3 regions of the Listeria sp. ILCC792 genome follow, and region 1 is predicted to be linked to each of the others. Evidence: riboswitches for the same ligand, from Rfam matches in the RefSeq annotation. Region 1 holds a riboswitch; each other region holds the start of a gene.
What was found. Region 1 has a riboswitch for S-adenosylmethionine ahead of CFS60_RS09520 (homoserine O-acetyltransferase). Riboswitches for the same ligand answer to the same signal wherever they lie in the genome.
Positions count from the first base shown of each region.

Region 2: another riboswitch for S-adenosylmethionine. It lies ahead of CFS60_RS11800 (MetQ/NlpA family ABC transporter substrate-binding protein); the one in region 1 lies ahead of CFS60_RS09520 (homoserine O-acetyltransferase).
Region 3: another riboswitch for S-adenosylmethionine. It lies ahead of metK (methionine adenosyltransferase); the one in region 1 lies ahead of CFS60_RS09520 (homoserine O-acetyltransferase).

Region 1 covers NZ_FYBO01000008.1:41,829-47,029, reverse strand. The annotation lists gene CFS60_RS09530 (HdeD family acid-resistance protein) at 1-231, opposite strand, end outside; gene CFS60_RS09525 (alpha/beta fold hydrolase) at 367-1,146, opposite strand; SAM riboswitch class I at 1,257-1,356, shown strand; gene CFS60_RS09520 (homoserine O-acetyltransferase) at 1,458-2,567, shown strand; gene CFS60_RS09515 (Mur ligase family protein) at 2,564-4,054, opposite strand; gene CFS60_RS09510 (hypothetical protein) at 4,181-4,369, opposite strand; gene CFS60_RS09505 (GNAT family N-acetyltransferase) at 4,523-5,068, opposite strand; gene CFS60_RS09500 (formate/nitrite transporter family protein) at 5,116-5,201, opposite strand, start outside.
Region 2 covers NZ_FYBO01000012.1:62,549-67,749, forward strand. The annotation lists gene CFS60_RS11785 (GyrI-like domain-containing protein) at 1-314, opposite strand, end outside; tRNA gene CFS60_RS11790 (tRNA-Asp) at 427-499, opposite strand; gene CFS60_RS11795 (pyridoxal phosphate-dependent aminotransferase) at 566-1,747, opposite strand; SAM riboswitch class I at 1,900-2,010, shown strand; gene CFS60_RS11800 (MetQ/NlpA family ABC transporter substrate-binding protein) at 2,182-3,000, shown strand; gene CFS60_RS11805 (methionine ABC transporter ATP-binding protein) at 3,013-4,032, shown strand; gene CFS60_RS11810 (methionine ABC transporter permease) at 4,025-4,687, shown strand; gene CFS60_RS11815 (carbon-nitrogen family hydrolase) at 4,706-5,201, shown strand, end outside.
Region 3 covers NZ_FYBO01000014.1:32,818-38,018, reverse strand. The annotation lists gene CFS60_RS12635 (class I SAM-dependent methyltransferase) at 1-251, shown strand, start outside; gene asnB (asparagine synthase (glutamine-hydrolyzing)) at 271-2,136, opposite strand; gene metK (methionine adenosyltransferase) at 2,268-3,479, opposite strand; SAM riboswitch class I at 3,587-3,690, opposite strand; gene CFS60_RS12620 (DUF3116 family protein) at 3,740-4,036, opposite strand; gene CFS60_RS12615 (thiol-disulfide oxidoreductase DCC family protein) at 4,033-4,419, opposite strand; gene CFS60_RS12610 (hypothetical protein) at 4,534-4,842, shown strand; gene CFS60_RS12605 (helix-turn-helix domain-containing protein) at 4,973-5,185, shown strand.

The DNA of each region.
Region 1 (5,201 bases):
ACCTAGTAAAGTAGATAAAATCCCTTCTGCTAGCACCCAGCCAGAAACATGTTGCGCTTTGCGATTTGAAAAGTAGGAAATAATATGAAAAATACCTGAAACTAGAAGTACAAACGCAATTGTAAAACTAAATGTTAATAGCGATACAAGCGGGTGGAACATTAACCAAACTCCCAAGCCAATCATAGCAATTCCTGCAATTAGTAATAAAATTCGAGTAAAAGTTTTCATTTTTTGCCTCCCTAATGATTTATGTAAACACTAGATAAGTTTACCACGTTTTACGTAAGTGTAAACCTATTTAAGTTTAATTTACATATTTGTCACAAAGAGATATAAAATTATACTTTTTATGTGTAATTTAATTCACGATTTCCATGATTTCTTTTCATTTTGAACTTTTATGACCCCACCTAAAAAATCAGCCACTTTATCCATAATGGCAATTTGAACGAGATGTCCTTCGCCTTCTCCAATTTCAAATTTAATATTTGCGCCGTATGGCTTAGGTGCATTTTTTTTGACGAAGTTTTTTACGGTTTCAATTGGGATTTTCCAGTCTTCTGTGCCATGCCAAATATAAAGCGGGCGTCCCGCTAAGGTTTCTGGCTTTCCATCCAAATCGTAGTTTTCTTGCCAAGCGAGTAAATCCGCATAATCACTCGGGAGTTTAATTTGGCGTTCACTAGCCCGGCTAATGGTGCGGGCGCGAAAACTGAGTGGGCTTGGTTCGCCCATGATGCAAGCTGCTGCCTTGATTTCAGGGTGATGCGTTAGGAGCGCGCACGTGGTAATGCCGCCCATCGAAACGCCGCCGACAAAAATTTCTGTCGTGAGACTTTGCGCCAAATAATGGTCGCGAATAAATTCGTATTCTGCTAAATTTCCTTGAATGCTGTTCCAAAATGTTAAGGAAATGACCGAGGACACAGTTTGGTGGCGCTCACCGTGGTTTGGCGCGTCCGGAAGGCACACCCTGAACCCTCGACTCGCTAGCTTTCTCCCCTGTGTTAAAACGAGTTCTTTGCTTGTCTGCCAGCCATGATAATAAATCGCTAAAGGTAGCGGCTTGTCTACGCTCGTCTTACTCGTAATTTCCAAAACTGGAATATCGTGAATTTTTCGTTTAACAATCTTAAATTTCATTTCCAGCACCCCTACTCCATTTTATCAGCCTAAAAAACAGAAAAACAACTTTTCCGCCTGCTTGACAAATTGTCTGAACACGCTTATGATTAAACTTAATTTCATATGTTTTCTTATCAAGAAAGGCGGAGGGACTGGCCCGATGAAGCCTTAGCAACCGGACAAATGATCACGGTGCTAATTCCAGCAGTTAATTCTGAAAGATAAGTCGGTAGTCGTTCTTACATATCTACCCCTTCTGGCTTATTTTTTGCTAGGAGGGGTTTTTTGCACGCTCCGCACGTATCAACTTCATGAAAGGGTGTCTAAAAATGGGATTAAAACAACAATTATTATTTCAAAAAGAAGCTTTTATTTTGGAAAACGGAGCAAGACTTCAGCCGATTGAAATCGGTTATGAAACCTACGGAACACTAAATGATGATAAAACAAATGTGATTTTGCTTGAACATGCACTTACCGGAACCGCCCATGCGGCGAAGCATCACGAAACTGACGCACCAGGCTGGTGGGACGATTACATTGGCCCAGGAAAAGCACTCGACACAAAGCGCTATTTTATTATTTGCACAAACGTATTTGGCGGCTGTAGCGGCTCGACAGGCCCTTCGTCCGTCAATCCAGACACAGGCGCACAGTATCGCCTATCATTCCCACGTTTTAGTGTAAAAGATATCGTTCGCGTTCAATATGAACTCATCAAAACGCTTGGCATCACAAAATTAAAAGCCGTCATTGGTGGATCAATGGGCGGCATGCAGGCAACGGAATGGGCTGTGAGCTACTCGGACGCCGTCAGTTCCGTCATCAATATCGCCTCACCACTTGCGGCAAGCCCTGATGCCATCGGATTTAATCTTATCCAGCGAATGGCGATTTTAAACGACCCTGAATTCAACGATGGCAACTATCTCACACAACCAGAAGGCGGCCTCGCAACCGCTCGCATGGTTGGCATGATGACGTATCGCACAAGCGAACTTTTCTCCCAGCGCTTTGAACGCTTCACAGTGGACGAAAGCTCAAAAGACACCTTCTCCAAAGAACATTTCCAAATCGAATCCTATTTACAATATCAAGGTGACAGCTTTGTCGAACGCTTTGACGCTAACAGCTACCTTTATTTGACAAAGGCGATTGACCTGTTCGATGTCATCCGCAGTCAAGACGGGGCAGCGCCATCTTATACGCACATTCAAGTGCCTTACCTTTTAATTGGCATTACGTCCGACCAGCTTTTCCGCATTCGCGACCTAAGACGCGATTTCGAACTCTTAAAAACAGCTGGCGTCCCAGTTTCCTACCACGAAATTGATTCCGACTACGGACACGACGCCTTTTTAGTCCAATCCGAAGTCCCAAAATTCGCCCCAATCCTATCCGAGTTTTTGCTTCAAAAAACAGAAGAGAAGGCATTTTAGCCTTCTCTTTTTTGGTATTCCCTTTTCAGCAAGCCACCCAATTTATGGAAATCGCTACCCGTCACAGAACCCTTCAACACGAGCAAACTATCTTCCGTCAAAATGTCGCGCAAGAGGCTTCGCAAGTCCACTAAATTGCTGAACCACCGAATTCGCTCATTTTGGTTTTGTTTAAACAAACCTTCAAACAAGCTGCCATAACCAAAAATATAATCGGCGTCACTGCCTAGCACGTCCTTCATAATTTTAACGTGCACTTCAGGACCTTTCTCCCCTAAATCCGCAATTTGCCCAACGATTAAAACCGATTTCCCGCGATAAAATTGCTTGTGCGACTTAAAATAGTCAATCGCATTCAGCATCGAAGGCACCGCCGCATTATGCGAATCATCCACCATATAGGCAAATCCGCCATTTGGTAAAGCGAGTGGAATCATTTCCATCGTTTTTGGTAGCGGCTTGAACGTTTCCATTTTAACAATCGCCCCGTTTGTTTCGCCAGCAATTTGCCAGTACGCAAGTAGCGCCGCCAAACTGTTTTCAATGAGGCCCGTCGAACCAGTCGGCAAACAATATGTAAGTTTCTCCTCAAAAAACGCAATTTCCAGTTCATCATAAAACTTTTCATGTTTTACGCTTATCAATCTAACGTCCGCCGCATTGTTCCTCGCCGAGTATGTCAATACACGATTCGTATATTTTTTCGCTTTGTTTAATAGAATTTCGCGTTCTTCTTTGCCAATATCTGCGTTCAAAATGACGACCGTATCTTCATTAGCCCCTTCCAACACTTTACCTTTATACAGTGCGATGGTTTTCGTGTCTTTCATCGAACTTAGGTGCGCCTCGCCAATTGACGTGATGATGACGATGTTCGGCTTGATGAGTTTCGACATGGAGCCCGTATCAAAGCCGTTTAGCGCGTTTAATGAAACTTCGAGATTTAGAATATCTGGGTTTTGAATGAGTTGTGCCATGTAGAGCGGTATTGCGAAGCGGGTATTGTGATTGCCGCGGTTTTCGAGCACGTTTTGGTCGCTAAATACATGTGTGAGGAGCATTCTAGTAGTGGTTTTCCCGACGGAACCGGTAATGGCGATGACGGGTTTTTGGAAGTCAGCGCGCAGCAGCTTGGCGAATTCAAGCATAAACGTCCAACTATTTTCAACGATAAACTGTGGTGTGGTGTGGCGGGCACTTTCGATTGGCGTTTCGGTTACGATTAAACCTAATGATTGTTCCATTCCTTGAATTTGCGCATTACCATCGGTCCAATTAACAGGTTTTCGATTCACATAGTCTCTGCGCTCATTCGAGATAGCAATAAACATAGTTTCCGCTAACAAATTAGGATCCGTACTTAATTTAACGTTTTGATATTCAACTTGTGTCAGATGGTTTGGACGCAATTCGTCATTTAAAAACTGTCCGGGGAGATAATCGTCCAAGTGCTTTACGATTTCTTGAATTTGCAATGTTTTTTCCATAATAGTCTCCTTTTCCCTAAAAAGGCTAGATTGTAGAAAACTGCTACCCCACCTTAATCAGACAGACAACAAATGATGAAATTAGCAGGCAAGAACGCCAAAGAACGCCGCTTATCATCAGCCTGATTATATATTTTTATTATTATGTTGCTTCTCCCATGGGTATTCCCCGTTTTCATCTTTTTCAAAATTTTTCAAGTCATCTTCTTCGAGTATTTCTTCCTCTTTATGCCGTCTGAAAAAGAGCGGGATACAAGCTGGTAAAACGATACAGATAAAGACAATAACGCGCGCAAAACTCACATATTTCTCCATTTCTACACACTTCTCCCGTACAATAATCTGAAAAATACAACCAAAATATACCATAATCTAAATTAAAAAGCGAGTATGAAGAATGCGAATAAATTAACTTTTTATTATACATCAAAACTCCCGCTTCAATTTAATCAAAACGGGAGTTAAGTCTTAAAATTCTTCCTTAAGTAAAGCATACATATTAAAATCTCTTAATTCATTATAAACTTTTTTACTCTGTCTGAAAGTTCCTTCTTTTTTAAAGCCACATTTAACGGCTACACGGTTGCTCGGTTTATTTTCTACATCGGCTACAATTGTAAGTCTGTTTAATCCCATTTCATCAAAAGCGATTTTGCAAAGGGTTTGGACGGTATCTGTTGCGATATTTTTGCCGCAGTACTGGGAAGCGACCCAATAGCCGATTTCTGCAGTCTGGTTATTCAAATCCATAAAATGAAAGTCGATAGAACCAACTATTTTTTCTTGATAAGCGATGAAAAACAGTCGATCTGTGCCATTTATCTCGCCGCTGAGCTTCATTTTTATATAGGCTTCCTCGTCCTCTATGCTCGTTGTTTTATCAACAAAGTCCAAATAAGTTCGTAAATGTTCGCGGTCATTATCTAGTGCCTGATAGATAGCTTCTGCCGTATAAATGCTTGGACTTACCAAACTTAAATCAGCATTTATTGCCAGTTTAAAAGCATATTTCATTTTTTCCCCTCTTTTCTAAAGACTAAAAAACACCCAAAAGGATGTTTTTAGTCTTTATAAATTGATTTTGTACGGTTTAGCCAAGCATAGCCTAAACCAATCACAAGGCCTCCACCTACAAAGTTTCCTAAGA
Region 2 (5,201 bases), on a different contig from region 1:
GCTGCTGGCGCCGTCATTGGATTTCCAACCACTGTAAAGCGGGCATATTTTCCATTTTGAATTGTGACCTCCCCGTCTGCCGTAGCTACACCTGCCAGCACGTCATACGATAAGGAAGTCGGTTTTTCATAATCACCTTCAAAATTAAAATACACACCGTATACTTTTGTTTCCATATCCATTGTAGCATGATTTTGATAAAACCCTTGCCAAAGTTCCGTAAATTTCTCACTCATATTCGGGTCATCATTACTAATGTGCACGTGTTCTCCAGTCACTTTTATTTCTTCAAAATGGCTAACTTGATAATTCATTTTTATTACCTCCCTTTCAGCTCCAGTATAGCACCGGGCTCTGACAACAGTTTGTCAGGGTAATAAAAAAAGTTTGCAGACGACAAAGTCTACAAACTTTTTAAAATTCAAACGGTCCCGACGGGATTTGAACCCGCGATCTCCTGCGTGACAGGCAGGCATGTTAACCCCTACACCACGGAACCAAGTGAGCACCTTAAAAAGGGCACTTCACCATTAAACCATGCTTGCCAAAAATCGTCAACTATTTTTTAGAGGCTATAAGTCGTTGCTTTAAATAAATCTAATTTCCCAATGCGGCTTACTGCTTCCCTAAGTCGCTCCTCGTCCATTAGAAGGCCCACTCGGACGTAACCTTCTCCGCACTCGCCGAAGCCACTTCCATCGGCCACCGCCACATTAGCTTTTTCGAGCAAATGCTCTGTAAAGCTTGTGCTCGTGAAGTTTTCGGGCACTTTCATCCAAGCAAAAAACGAGCCCCTTGGAATGACTGCTTCCCAGCCGATTTCCGAACACGCGTCTAAAAAGGCATTTTTTCGACTTTCGTAACGCTCATTTTGCTTTCTGACAGCTTCCTGGGAGCCTCTAAGTGCTTCAATCCCCGCATCCTGAATGGCAGGGAAAAGACTCACATACAGATGGTCTTGGATTAAATTGATGGCTTCAATCATCGTTTCATTCCCGACAGCGAAACCAATTCGCCAGCCGGCCATATTGTATGTTTTGGATAGCGTGTATAGCTCAATTCCGACATCCTTCGCCCCTTCTGTTTGGAGGAAACTAATTGGTTTGGCGCCGAAACCGATAGCCCCGTAAGCAAAATCATGCACGACGGCAATCTCATTTTCCTTAGCAAACGAGACGGTGTCTTCGAAAAACTTCTCTGTAGCGATAGCGCCCGTTGGATTGTTCGGATAATTTAAATACATCAACTTCGCATCTGACCGCGTCGCCTCATCTATCAAAGCATAATCCGGTAGAAATTGATTTTCCTCCAAAAGAGGCATTAATGTATACTCGGCGTCCGCTAAAACCGCGCCAGACAAGTAATCTGGGTAGCCAGGGTCAGGCAGGAGCATTTTTTCGCCGGGGTCAAGCAGACACATCGGCAGCTCCACAAGCCCCGTCTTCGTCCCAAACAAAATGGCCACTTCTTTTTCAGGATCTAGCGTCACCCCGTACTCTTTTTTATAAAAATTGGCAGCCGCCTCTTTCAGTTCTGCCTTGCCGCGAAACAAAGAATACTTGTGGTTTTGCACATCATCTGCGGCATTTTTTAGTGCTTCTACGATGTTTTGCGGCGTAGGCTGATCTGGATTTCCTTGTCCCAAATTGATGACATCATGCCCTTCTGCAATTTTGCGATTTACATTTTGTACTAATTTTGAAAAAAATTGCTCTGGCAAATTTTCGAGCTTTTTAGAAAATCTCATTTCGTACGCCTCCCGTTTTATGTTTCATTGTTAAATATCTTAAAGTTTTCTAGCAATTTTGTCTAGTCTAGAAATAAAAAACATTAAAAAAGCATTGACAATCACCTTAAAAATCGGTATATTTTTACGTAACAAGTTTTTATAATGTAGTTCTCTTATCGAGAGAGGCTGAGGGACTGGCCCGATGACGCCCGGCAACCTAACTTTTTGAAGTGAAGGTGCTAATTCCAGCAAAATGGTATAGCCATTTTGGTAGATGAGAGGAGTTCGAATAGGCAACACATTCAACTTCTCTATTCTTATGGTAGAGGGGTTTATTTATGTGCTAAAAACTTTTCTAGTACATAAATACAAGGCGAAACGCTGTGTCCACACTCTCAAGCTAGAATGTTTATAAAAATTTAAATTTAGACACATTTAGGGAGGAATTTTTAATGAAAAAGAGAACTAAAGGAATTTTGATTGCATTTACTGGCGCGGCACTACTTGCACTTTCTGCATGTGGTGGCGGGAAATCCGAAACGTTAAGCACGGAAAAGATTACAATTGGCGTAACGGGTGGACCTCACCAACAAATTGCGGAGGAAGTGAAAAAGTTAGCTAAAAAAGACGGGCTGGACATCACAATTAAAACGTTTGACGATTATAACACGCCAAACACTGCGCTAAACGATGGGGATTTAGACGCGAATAACTACCAAACGATTCCGTTTTTAGATGCACAGAAAAAAGATAAAGGCTACAAAATCGACCAAGTCTTTAAGACAGTTGCTTTCCCAATGGGCATTTATTCCAAAGATATTAAAGACATCAAAGAGCTTAAGAAGGGGGATAAAATTGCGGTTCCAAATGATCCTTCGAACGAATATCGTGGCTTAAAACTTTTTGAAGACGCTGGTGTCATTAAGTTGAAAGACGGCGTGGAAGAAAAAGCAACGAAAAAAGATATCGCGGAAAACCCGCTCGATTTAGAAATCATCGAACTTGAAGCTTCGCAAATTCCAGCGCAACTTGGTGAAGTAAAAGCAGCTGCCATCAACACCAATTTTGCGATGGGCGCTGGACTCACCATTAATGATGATGCGATTTTCCATGAACCAACGAAAGACAATCCGTACCCAAATGTTTTTGTCGTAAGAACTGAAAATAAAGATGATGAAGTTGTCGATACACTTAAAAAATATTACCATTCTGATGAAATTAAAAGCTTCATTGAAAAAGAATTTAATGGGTCTGTTGTACCTGCATTTTAGGGAGATGTAACCATGATTAAACTAGAACATGTCAGCAAGACTTTTAATGTTAACGGGCGAAGCGTTCAGGCGGTGAAGGACGTTTCGCTTTCCGTCCAAAAAGGTGAGATTTACGGTGTTGTGGGTTATAGCGGCGCTGGAAAAAGTACGCTTGTTCGTTGTATTAATTTTTTAGAACAGCCAACTGAAGGTACTGTGCATATTGCAAACGACAATCTCGCACAACTTTCGGCGAAAAACTTGCGTTTCGCGAGACGTAAAATCGGAATGATTTTTCAAGGCTACAATCTACTTAAAACGGCCACTGTATATGAAAATATCGCGCTACCGCTTAAACTTGAAGGTTTAAAAAGCGATGAAATTACAGCACGTGTTGAAAAATACTTAGAAATTGTCGGGCTTACGGATAAAAAAGAAAATTTCCCAGCCCAACTTTCTGGCGGTCAAAAGCAGCGTGTTGCCATTGCGAGAGCGCTTGCTCATGAACCTGAAATTTTACTTAGTGATGAGGCGACGAGTGCGCTTGATCCTGAAACGACCGAAGCCATTTTAAATTTGCTACTTAAAATCAACCGCGAACTCGGCATTACGATTTTCCTTATTACGCATGAACTCGATGTCATTCAGCGCATTTGTGACCGCGTTGCTGTGATGGAAAACGGGCAAATTGTTGAAGAAGGCACTGTTTTAGATGTATTCACGAAGCCAAAACACCCGACTACCAAACGTTTTGTTGGCTCAGAGGCTAGTTTTGAAATTCCAGCCGATGTGTTAGAAAAATATAAGCAAACAGGTAAATTGGTTTCACTCCATTTCATTGGCGAAGGTTCTGATGAGCCTGCCCTTGCGCTTGTATCCCGGAAATTTGATTGCCTGCCGAGCATTTTGGCGGGGGGAATTGATCACCTGAAAAATGATACCCTTGGCAAACTTTTAGTCCATTTAAAAGGTGATGAGGCCGAATATAACAAAGCAATTGAGTACTTGCGCGAACAAGGCGTAGTCGTTTCGGAGGTGCAACAAAATGGTTGATTTTTTTAACGAATGGGGCGACACCCTTTGGACTGGATTTCTAGAAACCCTTACAATGACAAGCATCACGCTCGTCATCTCCATTTTGGTCGGTCTACCACTTGGTATTTTACTTGTTTTAACACGAAAAGATGGGCAAGCTGAGAATAAAACGGCTTACACGATTTTAAACTGGATTATTAATATTTTACGTTCGCTGCCATTTATTATTTTACTTTTTTTAATTTTGCCATTTACAAAAATTATCGTGGGCACTACAATTGGCGTAAAGGGCGTTATTTTGCCGCTTGTCGTTTTCACAGCGCCATATATCGCTCGGCTGATGGAATCTGCTTTACTTGAAGTCGACCGCGGTGTCATTGAAGCGTATCAGGCGATGGGAATTTCTACGTCAAAAATCATTTTAAATGTTGTGCTTCGCGAGGCGCGTTCAGGCATCGTGCTTGGCCTGACAATCGCTACAATTGGTCTAATTGGAGCCACCGCGATGGCAGGACTAGTTGGCGCCGGCGGACTTGGAACCATTGCCTATCAATACGGATTCCAGCGCTTTGAACCAACCATTATGTACGCGACCATTATTATTTTAATTATCATCGTACAAACCTTGCAATCACTTGGAAATTTCCTAGCAAGACGATTAAAGAAAGACTGAAAACTGGGGGAATAAAATATGTGGAAGCTTGCGCTTTGCCAAATTGACGTTACGTTTAAGGATCCAGATGCGAATTTCAAACGGGTCCGGCAAGCAGTAACCGAGGCGGCAAGAAGCGGTGCTGAGATTGCCGTTTTACCCGAAATGTGGAATACGGGCTATTGTTTGAGCGAGCTTGAGATATACGCAGACCGTCACGGCGAGCGGACGAAAAAGTTTTTATCTGAGCTTGCGAGAGAGCAAAATATTACGATTATTGGCGGTTCCGTTGCCATCAAAACGGACGGGAAATTCACAAATATTATGTACGCTTTTGATAATCAAGGTGATTTTCTTTCTTCTTATAAAAAGGTCCACCCTTTCAAGCTAATGGACGAACATCTCTATTTGGAGCCTGGGAATGATGCCAACCTCTTCATGCTAAACGGCACAAAAACAGCCGGCTTCATCTGTTATGATATTCGCTTCCCCGAATGGATGCGGCACCATACCGCAAGAGGCGCAGAAGTTATTT
Region 3 (5,201 bases), on a different contig from region 1:
CCATTACAACGCTAAGCGAAACAACAATCTCAAGCATCGAGCAAGCGCTAGCGAAACTTCTTCCCGGTGGCATTGTCATTTTAGTCATCTACCGCGGTCATGACGCTGGAAAAACCGAAAAAAAAGCCGTTCTAAATTACGCTGAATCTTTGCCACAAAAGGACTTCCACGTTCTCAGATACGGTTTCATCAATCAACAAAACAATCCACCATTTGTTGTTGCGATTGAAAAAAGAGAGCGGAAAAATTAATTTCCACTCTCTTTTTCATTTATTTATTAAAATCATACTTTTCTTCAATATAAATGGAATACCAAATCATGAAGATGATGACCGTCCAAATTTTACGGCTGTAATCATGTTTCCCTGCGCAATGATCATCAAGCAGTTGTAACACGTACTCTTTGTTAATTAAATGCCCCGTTCCCGATTCATGAATAATCGTTTTAACCCACTCATTCATTTCCTCTTTTAGCCAGTGGCGAATTGGAACCGGGAATCCTAGTTTACGACGATTTAAAACGTGTGCGGGAACAAAAGTCTCTGCCGCTTTACGTAAAATATATTTCGTCGTTCCGTTTGTCGTCTTAAGCGATGCGGGAATTTGTTTCGCAACGTTAAACACTTCTTTATCCAAGAAAGGAACGCGCACTTCAAGTGAATTCGCCATCGTCATGCGGTCAGCTTTTAGCAAAATATCGCCGCGAAGCCATGTGTGCATGTCGATGTATTGCATCCGTTCGACTGGTCCGTAGTGTTTCGTTTCATCATAGAACGGTTTAGTGATGTTCGTATAATCGTGGCCTTCGATGTAGCCGGGCAGTAAAATGCGTTTTTCAGCTTCGGTAAACATCTTCGCATTGCCGATATAACGTTCTTCCATTGGCGTTGTGCCGCGTTCTAGGAAGCTTTTACCTCGCATTCCTTCTGGCATCACTTTAGCAACGCCGCCAAGCATCGATTTGAAAACGCCGGGCATTTTGTTGAACATGGAAAGTGAATTCGGTTCGTTGTAAATGTTATAACCGCCGAACAATTCGTCTGCGCCTTCGCCTGAAAGTGCTACGGTTACTTGTTTGCGCGCTTCACGTGATAAGAAGTAAAGCGGAATCGCCGCTGGATCGGCAAGTGGGTCATCCATATGCCAAACAATTTTCGGCAGTTCGTCCATGTATTCTTGCGGTGTAATCACATAGCTAATGTTTTCTACGCCAAGTTTATCTGCTGTTTCCTTTGCAACATCAATTTCGCTAAAGCCATCTCGTTCAAATCCGACCGAGAATGTTTTAATCGCTGGGTGGTATTCTTTCGCAATCGCCGCAATAATCGAGGAGTCAATTCCACCAGAAAGAAATGAACCGACGGGCACATCAGAGCGCATGTGCATTTTGACAGAGTCGTACATGACATCGCGGATTTCTTTAATAAACGTGTCCTCGGACTTAGAAACGGCTGCAAATTCAGGTTTGAAATACTGCGTAAACTGCATTTCTTCCCCTATTTTTTTAGTAAAATAATGTCCTGGTAGTAGACGTTTGACTTCCGTCGTAAGTGTGTCAGGTTCTGGCACAAATTGATACGTCATATAATTTTGTAAGGAAACTTCATCTAATTTTTTATTTTTCAGTGCGTGTAAAATCGATTTTTTCTCCGAACCCATATAAAGTTTGCCGTTTTCTTCTGCATAAAAGAATGGCTTAATTCCGAATGGATCACGCGCGCCGTAAACGGTATTTTCCACTTTATCCCAAATGACAAAGCCAAACATTCCGCGCAGTTTTTCGGCAGTCTTCTCTTTATATTTCGCATATGTAGCGATGATAACTTCTGTATCACTTTCGGTTTCAAACGATAAGCCGTCTGCTTTAAGTGATGCACGAAGTTCCACATAATTATAAACTTCTCCGTTAAAGATAATCCAATAACGTTCGTTTTCGTACGTTAACGGTTGGTGACCGTTTTCCACATCAATAATACTTAAACGTCTAAACCCGAACTGAACGTGCTCATCGGTATAGTATCCTTCATCATCAGGTCCACGATGGGTAATCATATCATTCATTTCTATAAACGTTTGTTTTTCTTCACCAGTAATTTCAGCAATGCGGTCATGAACGCATCCTACAAATCCACACATTCTGACATTCTCCTCTATTTTAAATTTCATTTGATTTCTCAATTACACAACGTCTATCATATCATAAAGCACGACGATTTGCACAGTTTCAATAATAAAAAAACGCCGCTAAAAGAAGCAGCGTTTCGAAATTATAGTTTACTTGCAAGTTGATTTAAGAAAGCCTTTAAGTCGGTTACTTTATTTGTTTCCTCCCACGGCAAGTTTAAATCAGAACGTCCAAAATGTCCAAATGCTGCTGTCTGCCGGTAAATTGGGCGTTGCAAGTCAAGCATTTTAATAATCCCCGCGGGACGCAAATCAAAATTGGCACGTACAGCTGCAATTAAATCTTTTTCAGAATAGTCACTTGTTCCGTAGGTCTCAATAGAAATCGAAACTGGGTGTGCGACGCCAATTGCGTAGGCTAACTGTACTTCTACCTTTTTCGCCAGTCCAGCTGCTACAATATTTTTAGCCACATAACGGGCTGCATAGGCACCGGAACGGTCAACTTTGGTCGGATCTTTACCGGAGAAAGCGCCGCCGCCGTGCCTTGCATAACCGCCGTAAGTGTCTACGATAATTTTCCGCCCAGTGAGCCCCGCATCGCCTTGCGGGCCGCCAATAACAAACCGACCTGTCGGGTTAATGAAATATTTTGTTTCCGCGTCTAACAAGTTTTCCTCGATGACCGCATGAATGACTTTTTTAAGCATGTCCTCACGTATCGTGTCATTTGAAATCTCAGGATGATGTTGCGTAGAAATGACAATCGTGTCGATGCGCACAGGCTGGTTGTTTTCATCATATTCTACAGTCACCTGTGTTTTGGCATCAGGGCGCAAATAATCAAGCGTTTTGGATTTCCTTAACTCAGCAATTTTTCGTGATAACGCATGCGCTAAATGAATCGGTAGCGGCATTAAATCCTCTGTTTCATCCGTCGCAAAACCGAACATCAAGCCTTGATCGCCGGCACCAGTCGCAAGTAAATCTGTTTCCTTTTCTCCGTTTCGCGATTCCAAAGATTCATCAACGCCCTGCGCAATGTCAGGCGACTGCTCATCAATTGCTGTTAAAACGGCACATGTTTCTGCATCAAAACCATATTTAGCACGCGTATAGCCGATTTCCTTAATCGTTTGTCTAACAATTTTCGGGATGTCCACATAAACAGATGTTGTAATCTCACCTGCTACAAGAACGAGTCCAGTTGTCACGGTCGTTTCACAAGCGACACGCGCATCTGGATCTTTTGCGATAATAGCGTCTAAAATTGCATCAGAAATTTGGTCTGCAATTTTATCTGGGTGCCCGTCAGAAACAGATTCTGACGTGAATAAATGACGATTTTCAGTCATTTGATAGTTCCTCCTTTTAATCTCTTCCATCCGCGTATGGCAAGAAAAAAAGCCCTATTCTCTACATAGACAGGCATAGAGAAAAGGCTTGAAAGTTCGTACCTTCGCTCTCATCGGTCAGGATTTCTCCTGCTCAGGTTAGCACCTTACAACAAAAAGTGTAGGTTGCTGGGCTTCAAAGGGCCAGTCCCTCTACCGCTCTGGATAAGAGTTGATTTCGTTCTTTTTTAGAATAACATACGGAACATACCGTTGCAACCCTAATTTACTGTTAAAAATTCCGGCCATTCATTTGGTGGCACATCCTTGTACTTTTCATATAATAAATCGCCTTTTTCTGTTCTGCTGTAACGGATGCCGTGGTTGCTGTGGTAGCGAAAAACATATCCGGCTTCTTCTAGTTGGTAAATCGTCCATAAAAAATCCGTTTTACTTGGCAAATTCATCCTACCTGATTTTGAACGATCGTTGACAAGTTCATGAATGTTCGATTCACTTTTATAGACGTTTTCAATAATTTTAAAGGCTAAATTAAATGGCATTTCCAAACTATTCACGCTTCCCTCTTCAAACACTTCACATTTTTATGCGGCAGATATTTTCTAATATAATACATTATTCTACCACGTTTTCGCGCAATTAAGCGATATATTTTTCTGCCAAAAAAAGGAATTCCCGGAAGATATAAGGCTACAGCTAGCCATTTCCAATAAGGTAAGCGCATGAGGATTTTGCGTACGGCATAAAAGCCGCGATAAATACGCCCATTTTCGCTTATAACATGCAACTGTTCGTGTAGTTCACTTGCTGAAAAATAGCTCCCTTTGTATGTTTGAAGCGGCTGCCATTTTAGCTGGCCTTTTTTGTCTAATTTCATCATTATTCGTTTGACTTCCTTGCAAAATTCGCAATTTCCATCATAAAAAACGATATCTTTCATCGACAAAACCTCCTAGTATTTTTCTTTCCCCTTATCATATTTTTAAACCTGTGGTATGATAGAATGGTTAAAATTAGAAAAATATATTCGAAATTAACGATAAGGAGAAGAAACATGACATTAATTCCACTAACTTTAATTATTTTTGCAGGCTTTGTTGCGGCTCTGCTTTTATTTGAATTCATTGTGAAATGGCGCTGGTTTAAGTACTTTTTGGCGACGGTAGGTTTAGTAGCCAGTGGCATCATATTTTTTATCAGCTTTTATGGTGGTGGTATGAAACAAACCGAAATTGCAATTGCATTATTCTTAGCAAGCTTTGGCGAATACGTCATTTCCCTCATCATCAGCCTTATTTCACTCATTAAAAGAAAATCAAATACGCCTAAGAAAAAGGCAACTAAAAAAACCGGTCATGCTTAAATCTAGCATAACCGGTTTTTTTAGTGTCATGTAATATTTTAATACAATTTAAGATGTTACACTTTTCGTTTAACAAACTATATTTTCTGTTTATATATTGTATAATTCTAACTATGAGGGAGGTACCAGTATGACCATTTTAAGTGAACGACTCACAAGCTTACGCGAAGACAGAGGTTGGACAAAAACGCTGGTTATACATAAGCTTGGTTTGAAAAATTTAGGTACTTATGCTAACTGGGAATACGGGACACGTGAACCTGATGCCCAAATGATTGTAAAACTTTCTGATTTATATGACGTAAGTACAGATTATTTACTCGGGAAAAGCAATACATCCTAAACATGCTTTTGACTAT